Regions from separate parts of the Salinivibrio sp. VYel1 genome, predicted to be linked through region 1. Evidence: riboswitches for the same ligand, from Rfam matches in the RefSeq annotation. Region 1 holds a riboswitch; the other holds the start of a gene.
What was found. A riboswitch is a leader RNA that binds a small molecule or an ion and turns the genes downstream of it on or off. The one in region 1 is predicted to bind lysine.
Positions count from the first base shown of each region.

Region 1 (7,427 bases):
TCCACCGAAGCGCTCATTGAGGGTGGGGTTGATATCATCATGTTGGAGACCATTTTTGATACCTTGAATGCCAAAGCCTGTGCGTTTGCGGTTGAAAAGGTCTTTGATGCCCGTGGGGTTCGCTTACCCATTATGATCTCCGGCACCATCACTGATGCGTCTGGACGCACCTTATCCGGACAAACGACCGCCGCCTTTTATCACTCGCTGCGCCATGTTGAGCCACTGTCGTTTGGCTTAAACTGCGCACTGGGGCCGGCTGAATTGCGCCAGTATGTCAAAGAGCTGAGCGACATTTGTGAGGGCTTTGTCTCCGTCCACCCCAATGCGGGGTTGCCCAACGCGTTTGGTGAGTATGACCTTTCTCCCGAAGAGATGGCGACACACATTGATGAGTGGGCGGCATCTGGCTTTATCAATTTGGTCGGTGGTTGTTGTGGCACCACGCCTGAGCATATTCAAGCGATTAGTGACGCGGTGAAAAAACATGCGCCACGCTCTCTGCCTGACCACCCTGTAGCCTGTCGCTTGTCTGGGCTCGAGCCCCTGACCATTAATGCCGATAGCTTGTTCGTTAACGTGGGTGAGCGCACCAATGTGACTGGCTCAGCACGCTTTAAACGCTTAATCGTTAAAGAGCAATACGACGAAGCGCTGGAAGTGGCATTGCAGCAAGTGGAAAACGGCGCCCAAATCATCGATATCAATATGGATGAAGGCATGTTGGATGCCGAAAAGGCCATGGTGCGATTCCTCAATTTATGCGCGGCCGAGCCGGATATTGCCCGCGTGCCTGTGATGATTGACTCCTCCAAATGGGAAGTGATTGAAGCTGGCCTCAAGTGCATTCAAGGGAAAGGCATCGTCAATTCTATTTCGCTCAAAGAAGGAGAAGAGGCTTTTCTGCACCAAGCACGTTTAGTCCGTCGCTATGGCGCGGCGGTGATCGTGATGGCGTTTGACGAACAAGGTCAAGCCGATACCCAAGCGCGGAAAGTGGAAATCTGTACGCGCGCTTATCATCTTCTGGTCGAGCAAGTCGGCTTTCCGCCGGAAGATATTATCTTCGATCCCAACATTTTTGCGGTTGCCACCGGCATTGATGAGCACAATAACTACGCAGTCGATTTCATCAACGCCGTGGCCGACATTAAACAAACCCTGCCGCATGCCATGATCTCGGGCGGTGTCTCCAATGTGTCGTTTTCGTTTCGAGGTAACAACCCAGTCCGCGAGGCCATTCATGCGGTGTTTTTGTATCACTGCATCAAAAATGGCATGGATATGGGGATCGTCAACGCCGGTCAGTTAGCCATCTATGATGATTTAGCCGAGTCTTTGCGCTTGGCAGTAGAAGATGTGGTGCTCAACAAAGATGATGGCGCCACGGAGCGTTTATTGGAGATCGCCGACAGCTATCGCGATAGTGGGGAGAACGAGGTCGCGGAAACTGCGGAGTGGCGCAGTTGGCCGGTGGAAAAGCGGTTGGAACATGCACTGGTCAAAGGCATTACAGAGTTTATTGTTGAAGATACCGAGCTGGCTCGCGCCGCGGCAAGTAAACCTCTAGAAGTGATTGAAGGCCCGCTGATGGCAGGCATGAACGTGGTCGGGGACTTGTTTGGTGAAGGCAAGATGTTCCTGCCACAAGTGGTGAAGTCGGCACGGGTGATGAAGCAGGCGGTGGCTTACCTTGAGCCCTACATCAATGCTGAAAAGCAGCAAGGACAGACCAATGGCAAGATCTTGCTCGCCACGGTTAAAGGGGATGTGCATGACATTGGCAAAAACATTGTTGGCGTGGTGCTGCAATGTAATAACTTCGAGATTATTGATCTCGGCGTGATGGTGCCGACCGATAAGATCCTGTCGGTGGCGCGTGAGGAAAACGTCGATATTATTGGTTTATCAGGCCTGATTACCCCATCGTTAGATGAGATGGTGAACGTGGCGAAAGAGATGGAGCGCCAAGGGTTTGATATTCCTTTGCTTATTGGCGGCGCGACCACGTCCAAAGCCCATACCGCGGTGAAGATTGAACAGCATTACCATGCGCCCGTGGTCTATGTGCCCAACGCGTCACGTGCCGTGGGGGTGTGCTCATCGTTGCTGTCACAGACTCAGCGGCCGGATTTTGTGGCCCGTTTAACCAAAGACTATGCGGCGGTGCGTGAGCAACATCAACGCAAAACGCCTCGAACCGCTCCCGTCACCCTTGAGCAGGCGCGGGACAATAAGTGGCAAACGGACTGGGCAAACTATGCTCCTCCGCAGCCGTTGAAGCCGGGCGTGCATGTTTACGATGATGTCTCGATAGCGACCTTACGTCAGTATATCGACTGGACACCCTTCTTTATGACGTGGTCACTCAGTGGCAAATTCCCGGCGATTTTGGATCACGAACTAGTGGGTGAGGAAGCGCGCCGTTTGTATAAAGACGCCAATGCTTGGATCGATCGTTTCGAGGCAGAAGGCTTGGTCGCCGCGAAGGGAGTGTGTGGCCTTTTTCCTGCCAACAGCGTTGAGGATGATATTGAAGTCTATGATGATGGGTCTCGCCAAGCGACGCTCACCGTACTGAACCACTTGCGTCAGCAAACGAAAAAGCCACGTGGTGCCAACTATTGCTTGTCGGACTTTATTGCGCCAAAAAGCAGTGGCCAGCCGGATTGGATTGGTGCATTTGCGGTGACAGGTGGTATTGGCGAATATGCCTTGGCGGAAGAATACAAAGCGAAAGGGGATGATTATAACGCGATCATGATCCAGGCGGTCGCCGATAGACTCGCAGAAGCCTTTGCAGAGTACCTCCATCAGCAAATTCGGATTACCGTGTGGGGCTATGCGCCCGATGAGACGCTCGATAACGATGCGCTGATCCGCGAGCAATACCAAGGGATCCGGCCAGCGCCGGGTTATGCCGCCTGTCCTGAACACAGTGAGAAAGGCAAAATTTGGCAATTGCTGTCGGTAGAAGCACATACGGGGATGACACTTACCGAAAGCTATGCCATGTGGCCGGGGGCGTCGGTCTCAGGTTGGTATTTTTCCCACCCTGAGTCACGTTACTTTGCGGTGGCGAAGATCCAAAACGATCAGCGAGACAGCTACGCAGCACGCAAAGGGTGGAGCAGCGAAGAAGCGGAGAAATGGCTCGGGCCGAACTTAAACGGCTAACGAAAGAAGCCAGCACATTGGCTGTGCTGGCTTTTTTATTATTCAAATAAGTCCGCGTGTAACCGCTGCACCACCTGGGTGGCATCGTCATCTTCAACCACAACACATACATTGTGGTTGCTGGCACCGTAGCAAATCATGCGTAGTTTATGTTGTGCTAAGGCACTGAACACCGGTGCTGTCGCGCCAGCAGTATGATTCATATCATTGCCAATCAGCGCTACCACCGCCAGGTTCTCGCAGATCTCGACATGACATAACTGGGTCAGCTCGGCGATAGCCGCTTGTGGCAGCTGCGGCGCGTCGCCCTGAGTGTTGGTTTGATCAAGGGTTAAAGCGACACTGACCTCCGAGGTGGTGATCAAGTCCACCGAGATTTCAAATCGTGCCAAAACCTCAAATACTTTGGCCAAAAAACCATATGCATGGAACATGTTTAAGCTGGTTAGTGTCACCATGGTTTGGTTTCGTCGTAAGGCGACGGCACGAAACAGCGGTGCCGAGTGCGCGTGCTCGCGGATCCAGGTGCCGCCTTGCTCAGGCGCTCTCGCGGCCCCGACAAACACTGGTATATGTTGGCGTACTGCAGGCAGCAAGGTGGACGGGTGCAGGATTTTGGCACCAAACGTGGCCATTTCTGAGGCTTCGCTAAAACTAATCTCACTGATTGGGCGCGCTTGTTCGGCAATCCGCGGGTCGGTGGTATAAATCCCGGGCACATCGGTCCAAATGGCCAAACTCTCTGCGTCCACGGCTTCGGCGAACAGTGCTGCACTGTAGTCGCTACCACCACGGCCTAAGGTGGTGGTTTGTCCGTGGGCATCCGCGCCGATAAACCCTTGGGTGACCACTCGATGTGTGGCTAAATGCGGAAGCAATTGGTCGTGGCACTGTGTTCGCGTCTGTTGTGGGTCAGGCTGGGCACAGCCAAACTGGCTGTCGGTGCGCAGCAATTCACGCGCATCTACTCTCAAAGCGGTTATACCTCGGCTGTTGAGCAAATGGGTGAAAATATGGGTTGAGATCAGCTCGCCGCAGGCAACTAACGCATCCGTTAGCGCTGTGTCAGGAATGATGGCCGCTTTTTCGGCATACTCGGCAATGGCGAGATGCCAGTGCTCGACGGCTGCTTGCGTGTTTTGGCAATCAGGAAGTTGCTGCAATATTGCTTGGTGAGTGGCATTAATGGCGTCCAACTTGGCTTGGCGCACGTCAGGGTCGCTGATCCCTTTTGCGAGCGCGACTAAATGATTGGTCACTCCGGCGCACGCACTGATCACGATTAAACGGGTTTGCGGGTTTTGCTCGATAACCGCGGCGCTTTTCTGCATCGCCTCTAGCGTCCCGACACTGGTGCCGCCAAACTTAGCGACTGAAATTGATGGTAACGGGTTCACGTCCTTTTCCCCTTTTGAGCTCGTGCTCATTGATTCAATATATTCAAAAGTCAGTGGGGAACATCAGAAGTCACATCGTGACCGCGATAAATACCGCGACAAGGTAGGAAGAGCAAACGGCAGGCATTCTGCCAGAAGCGCTCCACCTGTCTGTCCATATGGATGACAAGTGACAGCCTGAAGGATTCAGCCTTCAAGGCCGGCAGCGTATCGACCCCGATTTTACGCCACCTCGGCATTGTCTCCCCTGGTTATCACGCTTAGGAGTGGGGCTCCGCCTGATAACTGCCTGAGAAATGCACCTCTTCTGCATGTTCAGTCATGGGTTGGTGACCGCATGAACAGTTTTAACATTACGGGTGTGGTCGCAGGGTGTCAACCGTGTTTTTGCTCTTGATGGGGGAGCACTGCCCAGCCCCCGCTTTCACCGAGGGAAAGGAGGCCATTGCGCCCTATCGGCACTGAAAAGAAACATAAATCGCCGCTAGCGATCACACAGTTCATGTGCCAGAGGCTAGGGGGATGGCGAAAAAATATGCTATAACGGTGAGCCTCGGTACCAACAACAAGGATTCGTGATGGCTCGTGCAATTTCCGATATTCAGTCTTTTCAACCCGTCGCTCGCACATTGATGGGGCCAGGGCCCTCTGACATTTACCCGTCGGTGCTGCAATCATTGAGCAAGCCGACATTGGGGCATCTTGACCCCTTATTCATTGGCATGATGGATGAGGTCAAGCAGCTACTGCAGTACGCTTTTCAAACCGACAATCCGTTTACCATTGCGGTCTCTGCCCCCGGGAGTGCGGGGATGGAAGCCTGTTTTGTCAATTTGGTGGAGCCTGGCGACACAGTGATCGTCTGTCGCAATGGCGTGTTTGGCGACCGGATGCGAGAAAACGTGGAGCGTTGTGGCGCACATGCGGTCATGGTTGATGATGCCTGGGGCGCTCCGGTTAATCCTGAAAAGGTTGAAGCGGCCTTGAAGGCGCACCCGGAGGCTAGCATAGTCGCATTTGTCCACGCGGAGACGTCCACAGGCGCTTGCTCTGATGCACAGGCCCTTGCCACCTTGGCACGTGAACACGGCTGCCTCACTATTGTCGATGCGGTGACCTCACTCGGTGGCGTGCCGTTGAAGGTGGACGAGTGGCAATTAGATGCAGTCTATTCAGGCAGTCAAAAATGTTTGTCGTGTGTACCGGGCTTGTCGCCAGTGACATTCTCGCCCCGTGCAGTAGAAAAAATGCAGGCGCGGACTCACAAGGTGCAAAGCTGGTTTCTCGATCAAAGTTTGGTGCTGGGGTATTGGAGCGGCGACGGCAAACGTAGCTACCACCACACGGCACCCGTGAATAGTTTATATGCCCTACATGAAGCCCTGCTCAAACTGTATCACGAAGGGATTGAGAACGCGTGGCAACGCCACGATACCATGCATCAGCGTTTGAAAGCGGGATTGGACAATTTAGGGATTGGCTTTGTGGTCGATGAACCTTATCGTTTGCCCCAGCTTAACGCCGTTTATATTCCTGAGGGCGTGGATGATGCCGCCGTGCGCCAGCATTTACTTCACACCTATAACTTGGAAATTGGCGCTGGCCTCGGTGATTTGGCGGGTAAAGCCTGGCGAATCGGCTTAATGGGCTACGGCGCAAGGGATGAGAACATTGCCCTGTGCCTTAAAGCCCTTGAAGAGGCATTGCGCTAGGGCGTTGAATGATCCGGTAGGGTATGGCGGATTGTCCATACCTTCGCCGCGTTTGGATACAAGTAACGCGCTTCTTGCTGGATATCGCGAGCTCGCTGACGGTCACCGATTTGTAGGGCCACTTGATAGGCATGCTGATAGCCAGCAAAGCGTGGTCGTTGTGCGACTTGGCGCAATAATTGGTTAAGATGTTGCTGGCGCTCAGTGTCAGACAGAGTTGCTAAATTAGCCTGAAAGTGACGGCTTTGTTGTGCGTGGGCGAGCTTTTGCTGCCACCATGGATGTTGCTGGTATAAGGCAAAGCGTTGCGAGCTGAGTAAAGAGTCGCGCAAATAACGATTGGCCAAATATACGGATGACAGGCACACGAGTGTCGTGATGACGAGGGCAGTGATCACGGTGCGACTGGCTACACGTTGGCTGTAACCATGAGTGAGTACCGGGTAGCGGCGATATTTGCTGGTGAGGTTATCAAGCCAGTATAGCCAAAGGAGTAACAATACCCCATTGAACCACTGGGTGCCGCTTACCGGATAGATCATCAGTCCAGTGAGCGGAGGTAGCACTAAAGCAATTAAGATCCGCCGTGTCCCTGAGGGAGCACGAAGGATCCTGACGCCGAGCGCCATGATCACCAACACATAGCCCAATCCAATCAATAAGCCTCCTTCCAACAGCCAAAACAGCAGTGCACTCGGCAGGTTCACTGGACCAAGGTGGCCGGGTTGTGAAGCAGAAAGCAACAGCAAGGCCTGCTTACCATTCCCCATGCCCACGCCGAAAAAGGGCGTGGTCTGCCATTGTTGCCACGCTAAACCCAACGCACGTCGCTCGCCGTCGCTTAGCCATTGCCAACTATCTTGACCACTGAGGGCAAATATCGCCAGGATCGCGCCGAGACAGACTGCCACAAGCCAAGCTTTGTGCTGGCGCCTGGAGGCAAAGCGACTCAAATAGGCTTGCTGTAACACGATGGCACACAAGGCAAAGAGCAGCAGCAGGGGCTGGCCTTGCATCGCTAACACTGGAATAAAAACCAAAGGGGTGACGGCCAATAAGCTTTGGCTGATGGGATGGCGGTAGCGGCCACTCGGCTCTCTGGCGAGAATATACGCCGCTAAGGTGAGACCTGTAAGTAGCA
Region 1 is NZ_RSAM01000014.1:82,455-89,881, reverse strand. It holds gene metH (methionine synthase) at 1-3,177, shown strand, start outside; gene lysC (lysine-sensitive aspartokinase 3) at 3,216-4,604, opposite strand; lysine riboswitch at 4,702-4,889, opposite strand; gene EHW58_RS13310 (alanine--glyoxylate aminotransferase family protein) at 5,153-6,286, shown strand; gene EHW58_RS13305 (Wzy polymerase domain-containing protein) at 6,283-7,427, opposite strand, start outside.

Region 2 (7,427 bases), on a different contig from region 1:
CCCCCACGACGTCCCTGTTGCAAAGGCCATCACTGCCGCCAACAAGAAGAGCACCACAGGCAAGAGTTGCGCCGGTAAGTTCCCCTCAACTAAAGACGACAAATATTTGCCTGTTTGTAGGTCACCAATAATATGGCCAATTGACCAAGCAAATAACAGAATGAGGATCGCGCCAAACATAGACTTTGCGCCCACCCAAAGGGTTTTCGCAATATCTGATACCGCAATACCTTGTTTACCTGTCATCACTAAGGACACAGCTAAACCCGCCAGTCCACCCCACAGCAATGACATGCCGACATCGGTATTTTCAAACGCGCCGAGGAGAGAAAAGGATTGTGCATCAGCGGCCAAGGCCTGCCCGCCGGTATATAGCATCGCTCCCACCGTCGCCACGACTAGCATAATAATGGGGGCGACCAAATCAGCCACGCTGCCTTTATCACTTTCTTCAATCCCTAAGTCATCGCAGATATCAGCGCAGTTTTCACTTTCATCGCCCAATCGACTGCCTTTTTTCGCCTGATATTCAAACTGACGCATCGGGCCAATATCCAGTTGAAACCAAACCACCGCAAACACTAAGAGCAAGGCAAAAATGGCGTAAAAGTTCATCGGGATCATGGTGACAAATGCCCCTAGAGCCGTGTAATCCGTCACACCATGCGCCACTAAAATCGAGCCAATCACGGTAATGATATAGGCTCCCCAGCTTGATGCTGGCGTGATCACACACATAGGGGCTGCCGTGGAGTCAAGGATGTAAGCCAGTTTCGCTCGAGAGACGTGAAATCTATCTGTCACGGGGCGAGAAACGGCGCCCACCGCTAAGCTGTTGAAATAATCATCGACAAATATAAATACGCCGAGAAAAGCGGCGAGCAGTTTCGCCCCACGTTTACTCTTGATCCGGCTTTGCGCCCAATTGGCGAACGCGCGTGTCCCTCCAGAAAGAGACAGGAGCGCAGTGATCATACCGAGTAAAATAAGAAACGCGAGAATACTTAAATTCCAGCTATTTAAGCCTCCATCAGCAATAAATAGCCCAGTGATTACCTCAAGTAAGTACTGTCCAGAAGAGAGGAAAGAAAAATCGGTCAGTAATACAGTACCCAGTACGATTCCCATGCCCAACGACAATAAAACCCGTCGTGTGGCAATCGCGAGGCCTAGCGCCAATAAAGGGGGAAGCAGTGATAAAGCGGATGAAGAAAAATCTGTTAAGTTCATGATCTCAGTGTCAACCAGGTGGTTGGAGATCTACTGCAGAAATGAAGACGGTAAGGTGTGGTATCACACGGCAAACAACTTGCCTCCTACATACAGTAGCGCTCCATAGTGTATTTCCAAGTACTATGGCAGTGCTGCCCCTATTCGGTAACAGCCCCAGCTCAATCGGTGTGATGACCTGATTGGCTTCGGCGTTGTTTCCTTTTATGCGCTCTCATCGGTATCACCCTCTTGCGCACGACTTATAAACAACGCACCTCTACGTTAAGCGTGGTGCATTCTACACAACGTGTTTACTATCGCAACTATTTATGGTTGAAAAAACGTCGATTAACCCCCACCTTACTCGATGCCAATAAAATGCGTCTTATCTTCTATTTTTTTAGACATCTGTTTCAAAAAAGACAATAGAATTAAAGTCAAATTTGCGGTTAACTTGCAATTAATGAACAATATGGCGTATTAATATAGGTCATATTGTATATTTCAATTATACTGCTATCATTCTTTCAATTAACATATAAATCAAATAGGAACCAATAATGTCTGATGCAATGAAAGCCTTACTCAATTTGCGTAGCTTACGCGCAGTTGCAAAAGAGATGTCTACTGAGCAACTGAACGAAGCCTTAGAAAAATTACAAACGGTTGTTGAAGAGCGCAAAGAAATCGATCGCCAAGCTGAAGCGCAAGAAAAAGAGCGCTTAGAGAAGTTAGAAAAATACCGTGCTATGTTAGAAGCCGACGGTATTGACCCAGAAGAAATCGTGGCATTGTTAGGTGGTGCTTCCAAGAGCAAAGCATCGGGTAAACGCGCGACTCGTCCAGCAAAATATCAATATACGGGCGAAGATGGCTCACAAAAAACCTGGACAGGCCAAGGTCGTATGCCGAAAGTGATTCGCGAAGCGATTGAGAGCGGTGCGGCTAAGCAGGAAGATTTCCTCATCCCAGGCCAAGAAGCCTAAGTCCATATTCCCGCATAAAAAAAGAGGCGCTCAGCCTCTTTTTTTTATCCCTTAACCAAATTTAATTCTGTCTGCCAAATGGCTCACCGCTAACGCAAAGTAGTGCGAGCGATTCCATTTCAATAAACTCTGATAATTATTATAAACAAGATAAGCCCTGCCTTTACCATCATCAGGCTGAATCAACCACGCATTGATATCGACGGCGGGTAGCGCCTGACCATTCAAACGGCGCACACCACGCGTCTGCCAGGCACTCAATGAGTGTGCTTTATCACTGTCGGTGCCAAGCAAAGTACGATCTATTCCTGCAGGTAGCTGTACTTGCCGCCCCCATGTATAAGTATCATCCCACCCGGCTTTTTTTAAGTAATTCGCAGCAGACGCAAAAACATCGGCTTCTGTTTGCCAAATGTCTTTCTTACCATCTTGATTGCCATCGACCGCGTAATTAATAAACGAGCTTGGCATAAACTGGCATTGGCCCATTGCCCCTGCCCAAGAGCCTTTCATCGCTTCTGGCGCAATGTGCCCTTGCTGTAATATCTTCAGTGCAGCCATGGTCTCTTTACGAAAAAAGGCCTCTCGACGACCATCAAAGGCTAATGTTGATAAAGCTTCAATCACATTATAACTGCCCTGAAGTTTGCCAAAATTACTTTCTACGCCCCATAAAGCCACAATAAAACGCGGCTGAACTTGGTACTGCTCACCGATGGTTTTCAACGTGTCGTAATGTTCACGATACAGTTTTTTCGCTTGGGCGACTTTCCAATCAGGCACAGCACGCGGAATATATTCATCCAGCGTAAGGCGTCGCTCAGGTTGATTTCGATCGGAGCTGACCGCACGCTCGTGGTATTCAACGTCCTTAAACGCACGCTCAAGTAACGCATCACTGATGCCCGCCTCTCGTGCCTCGGCTTTTAAGGTGGTCACATACTGCTCGAATCCGGGCTTGGCCATCACAGGGCTCACCAAAAGTGCCGCCGCGATAGAAGCTGAAATCATACCTTTGCGCATAGTCTTCCTTTTACAGTTTTTCGTTTTTATTACGAATGGCCTGCAATGCCGCATCAGGTGGCGGGGGCAATTGCACAAAAAAACCATCACTTTGCAGGCTTTGTTTAACCTTATTGATGTCAACAGCAGCCAGTTTATCGCGCTTGTCTAAGTTGATCATCATGGCAAATTCGGGTTGCCCAAAGCTATTCATTAATGCCTCAGGCACATCATCAAATTTATCTTTCTCTGCAAGATAAAGATAGGTGCCTTCTTTCTTTTTGCTACGATAAATTGCGCAATACATCTCAAAAGTCCTCATGAGCATGCCATATTACTGGCGATAAATTGTCATCTCGGGGTAAAGGTTTGTTAAGCTTTGCAGCAAAGTGTGTCAAAACGCGTCTCTGCTGCCATTTCTCATTCAAACGTTAAAAAAACACCATTAAAGGGAGAAATGCCGCATCAACGGCAAACCCTGCTTGCCGCATTGGCTCTGTGAATATACCATGCTATCCAACGTCTGATAATGCGCGTCTGACTCGTGTTTAAATGACAAAACCGGGATCGAATAACATGCTCAAACAACCGGAGTTGAAAGGCTCAACCTTTACCCTTTCCGTCCTCCACCTCGTTGACGATAATTTTGCTGCCGCTGCCAATGTTTTGACAGAGAAAGTCACCCAAGCACCGGCCTTTTTTCAAGGCGCCCCTGTTGTCGCTGACATTAGCCGTCTATCACAATGTCCTGATATCGGTGCCTTAAAGCAGTGCTTACAGGCCACAGGCATGATTCTCGTCGGATTGACCGGCGTCACCCATAATGATACACGCGAGCTTGCGCTGAATGCGCAGCTAGCCGTGCTCAAGTCAAGCAAGCAATCCCGAGTTGCCGATCCGATTCAGCCGCCTGCCAAAGTGGTCACCGCCCCCGTGCGTTCAGGTCAGCAAATCTATGCGAAAAACGCCGATCTGGTGATCCTCAATCATGTCAGTGCCGGCGCGGAAGTGATAGCCGATGGCAGTATTCATATCTATGGCGTTTTGCGTGGCCGAGCTATTGCCGGCGCAAGTGGACAAAAGCAAGCGCGTATTTATTGTCAGAACCTTCAGTCAGAATTATTGTCAGTAGCAGGAAGCTATTGGCTCAGCGATAAAATTCCATCAGAACATTTAGAGCGACCTTCCATGGTCTCGCTTAATCAAGAAAGCTTACACATTGACCCCCTCACGCTATAAGAGAATAAGGAAGAGGAATGGCACGAATTATTGTAATTACTTCCGGTAAAGGCGGTGTTGGTAAAACAACATCGAGTGCGGCATTGGCGACCGGGTTGGCCATGACAGGCAAAAAAACCGCCGTGGTCGATTTTGATATTGGCCTACGTAACCTGGATTTGGTGATGGGCTGTGAGCGTCGGGTCGTCTATGACTTTGTCAATGTCATTAATGGCGAAGCCAATCTGCATCAAGCATTAATTAAAGACAAACGCGTAGACAATTTGTTTATTCTGCCAGCCTCACAAACACGCGATAAAGATGCGCTAACCAAAGACGGCGTGGAGCGGGTTCTAAAAGACATGGATGAGCTTGGCTTTGAATACATTATTTGCGACTCGCCCGCGGGCATTGAAGCCGGTGCATTAATGGCGCTGTATTTTGCTGACGAAGCGATTGTGACCACTAATCCAGAAGTTTCATCCGTACGCGACTCTGATCGGATTCTAGGTATTCTCGACTCCAAGTCACGCCGCGCAGAAAACGGCGAGGATCCGGTAAAACATCACTTATTACTCACTCGCTATAATCCTGCACGTGTGACCAACGGTGAAATGCTCAGTGTTGAGGATGTTGAAGATATCTTGCGTATTCCACTGTTAGGGGTCATCCCGGAGAGCCAGTCTGTGTTGCACGCCTCAAACAAAGGCGAGCCAGTGGTACTTGACCAAGAATCTGATGCAGGCCAAGCCTATGAAGATGCCATTGCGCGTCTGCTGGGTGAAGAGCGTCCCTTCCGCTTTATCGAGGAAGAGCGCAAAGGTTTCCTAAAACGCTTATTTGGAGGCTAATGTGGCACTGCTTGAATTCTTCCGCCCATCTAAGAAAAAGTCGGCCAATATTGCCAAAGAGCGTTTACAAATTATTGTTGCCGAGCGTCGCAGTGCAGATAGCCCAGCGCCGACTTATTTGCCTCAGCTCAAGCAAGATATTTTAGACGTGATCCGCAAATACGTGGATATCGCACCGGACCAAGTGTCTGTCAGCCTAGAGCAAGGCGATGATGACCTATCCGTCTTGGAGCTGAATGTCACCTTGCCCGAAGAGGGAAAAGAGAGCTAGATCTCAATTACAACGGGCTAATACAGAAAGCGGTGGCTCAAGGCCACCGCTTTTGTTTATGCGTGAGATGATGACTATGCCCCTGGGGCGTTAGGGATCATCGTCAGCAATGTCTCACCCACTAACCGAAAGCGCCACCCCGAGGCTAAGTCAGGACGTTTGTCTTCTTGACGCTCCTCTCGCCATACCCAGGTAATCAATTGATTAAGCTGCTTTTTAGAACCAATAAACTCAGGCGCTAAGCCTGACTTATCTGCCTGGGCTTGCACCTGCTCCTTAATCGCTTTAATCACCGACTTATACCCAGGCTCATCGACTAAGCGTGTGATGGCCGGCGGGCATTTGGCTAACGGGGTTTTATCCGCTTGCGTGGCCAACGTGATCAAGGTTTGCGCGTGATAACGCACTTCAAATTTGTCGAACCCATGCTCGTTCATTTGCTCAACCGTACGAATACCATAACGCGCCATTTTCCAGAGGTTTTGCTCTTTAACGATAAAGTTGAGTGCCATATTCCGGCGGCGCGCTTCCTCAGCTCGCCACTTGGCAAGAGCTTGCAATACCGCTAACTGTTGAGGTTTAAGCTGCCACGCATATTTAATATCGAGATAAGCTGCTTCATCCGGCTTTACCCACTGCTTTTTGCGGCACAACAGGCCACACTCTTCTACCATGGCGTCATACCACGGTGTGTCGGATAGCGCTTGAGTCAGCGCTTGATAAAGCGGTAGCAAGTAATACACATCAGCGGCCGCATACTGTTTCTGCTTGTCCGTTAAGGGACGTGCACACCAATCAGTGCGCGACTCTCCTTTATCTAAGCTCACGCCGACATAACGCTCTACCAAGCTTGCGAAGCCCTCGGAGACGCCATGACCTAAAAAGGCGGCGACGATTTGCGTGTCCACCATGGGGGTTGGCAACACGCCCGCGTAGTGCTGAAAAACCTCTAAGTCTTCGCTACTCGCATGTAACACCTTGGTGACCTGGGTGTCAGTCAACAGCGCCCATAACGGAGAAAGATCATCAATGGCTAGCGGGTCAACCAGCACCAGTTGCTCGCCATCATAAATCTGGACCAGCCCCAATTGTGCATAAAAGGTACGCGTACGGACAAACTCGGTATCAAGCATCACAACGGCTTGGTCACGGAAATGTGCGCAGATATCGACCAGCTGTTGATCGGTGGTGATTTGTTGATAGTTCACAAAAAAGCCCATAAAGAAAATGCCGGCGAGGCCGGCATTTCGTGATTCGTTATCGACAGTTTACCCTTTTCTGGGTCGGTTCGCATTAAGCTGACGCTTTTTGCTCAGTGGCTTGCGGCTCATCGCGTAACTCTCGACGCAGAATTTTACCCACATTGGTTTTAGGCAGTTCATCTCTAAATTCCACGACACGTGGTACCTTGTAGCCAGTGAGGTGTTTGCGACAGTGCGCCACAAGATCATCTCGCGTAAGCGACGGATCTTTTTTGACCACACAAATTTTAACCACTTCCCCAGAATTCTCATCTGGCTGGCCAATGGCGGCCACTTCTAACACCTTGTCATGTAACGCAACGACATCTTCCACTTCATTGGGATACACATTAAAACCAGAGACGAGGATCATGTCTTTCTTGCGATCGACAATATGCAAGAAACCATCATCATCGAACTGCACCACATCGCCAGTCGCTAACCAACCCTGTTCGTCGATACTGTCTCGTGTCGCCTCTGGACGATTCCAATACCCTTGCATCACTTGCGGGCCACGCACTAACAACTCACCCGGCTGGTTGTCCGCCACATCTTCACCCTGATCATCAACGATGCGAACCTCCGTCGATGGCACGGGCAACCCAATGGAGCCGTTGTAGTCTCGTAAATCATAAGGATAGGCCGC
Region 2 is NZ_RSAM01000002.1:202,174-209,600, reverse strand. It holds gene EHW58_RS03560 (Na+/H+ antiporter NhaC family protein) at 1-1,230, opposite strand, end outside; lysine riboswitch at 1,319-1,500, opposite strand; gene EHW58_RS03555 (H-NS family nucleoid-associated regulatory protein) at 1,773-2,198, shown strand; gene EHW58_RS03550 (lytic transglycosylase domain-containing protein) at 2,250-3,221, opposite strand; gene EHW58_RS03545 (YcgL domain-containing protein) at 3,232-3,507, opposite strand; gene minC (septum site-determining protein MinC) at 3,777-4,439, shown strand; gene minD (septum site-determining protein MinD) at 4,457-5,269, shown strand; gene minE (cell division topological specificity factor MinE) at 5,271-5,540, shown strand; gene rnd (ribonuclease D) at 5,615-6,748, opposite strand; gene fadD (long-chain-fatty-acid--CoA ligase FadD) at 6,834-7,427, opposite strand, start outside.
Region 2: it holds a riboswitch for lysine, as region 1 does, so the genes downstream of both, EHW58_RS03560 (Na+/H+ antiporter NhaC family protein) here and lysC (lysine-sensitive aspartokinase 3) in region 1, are expected to answer to the same signal.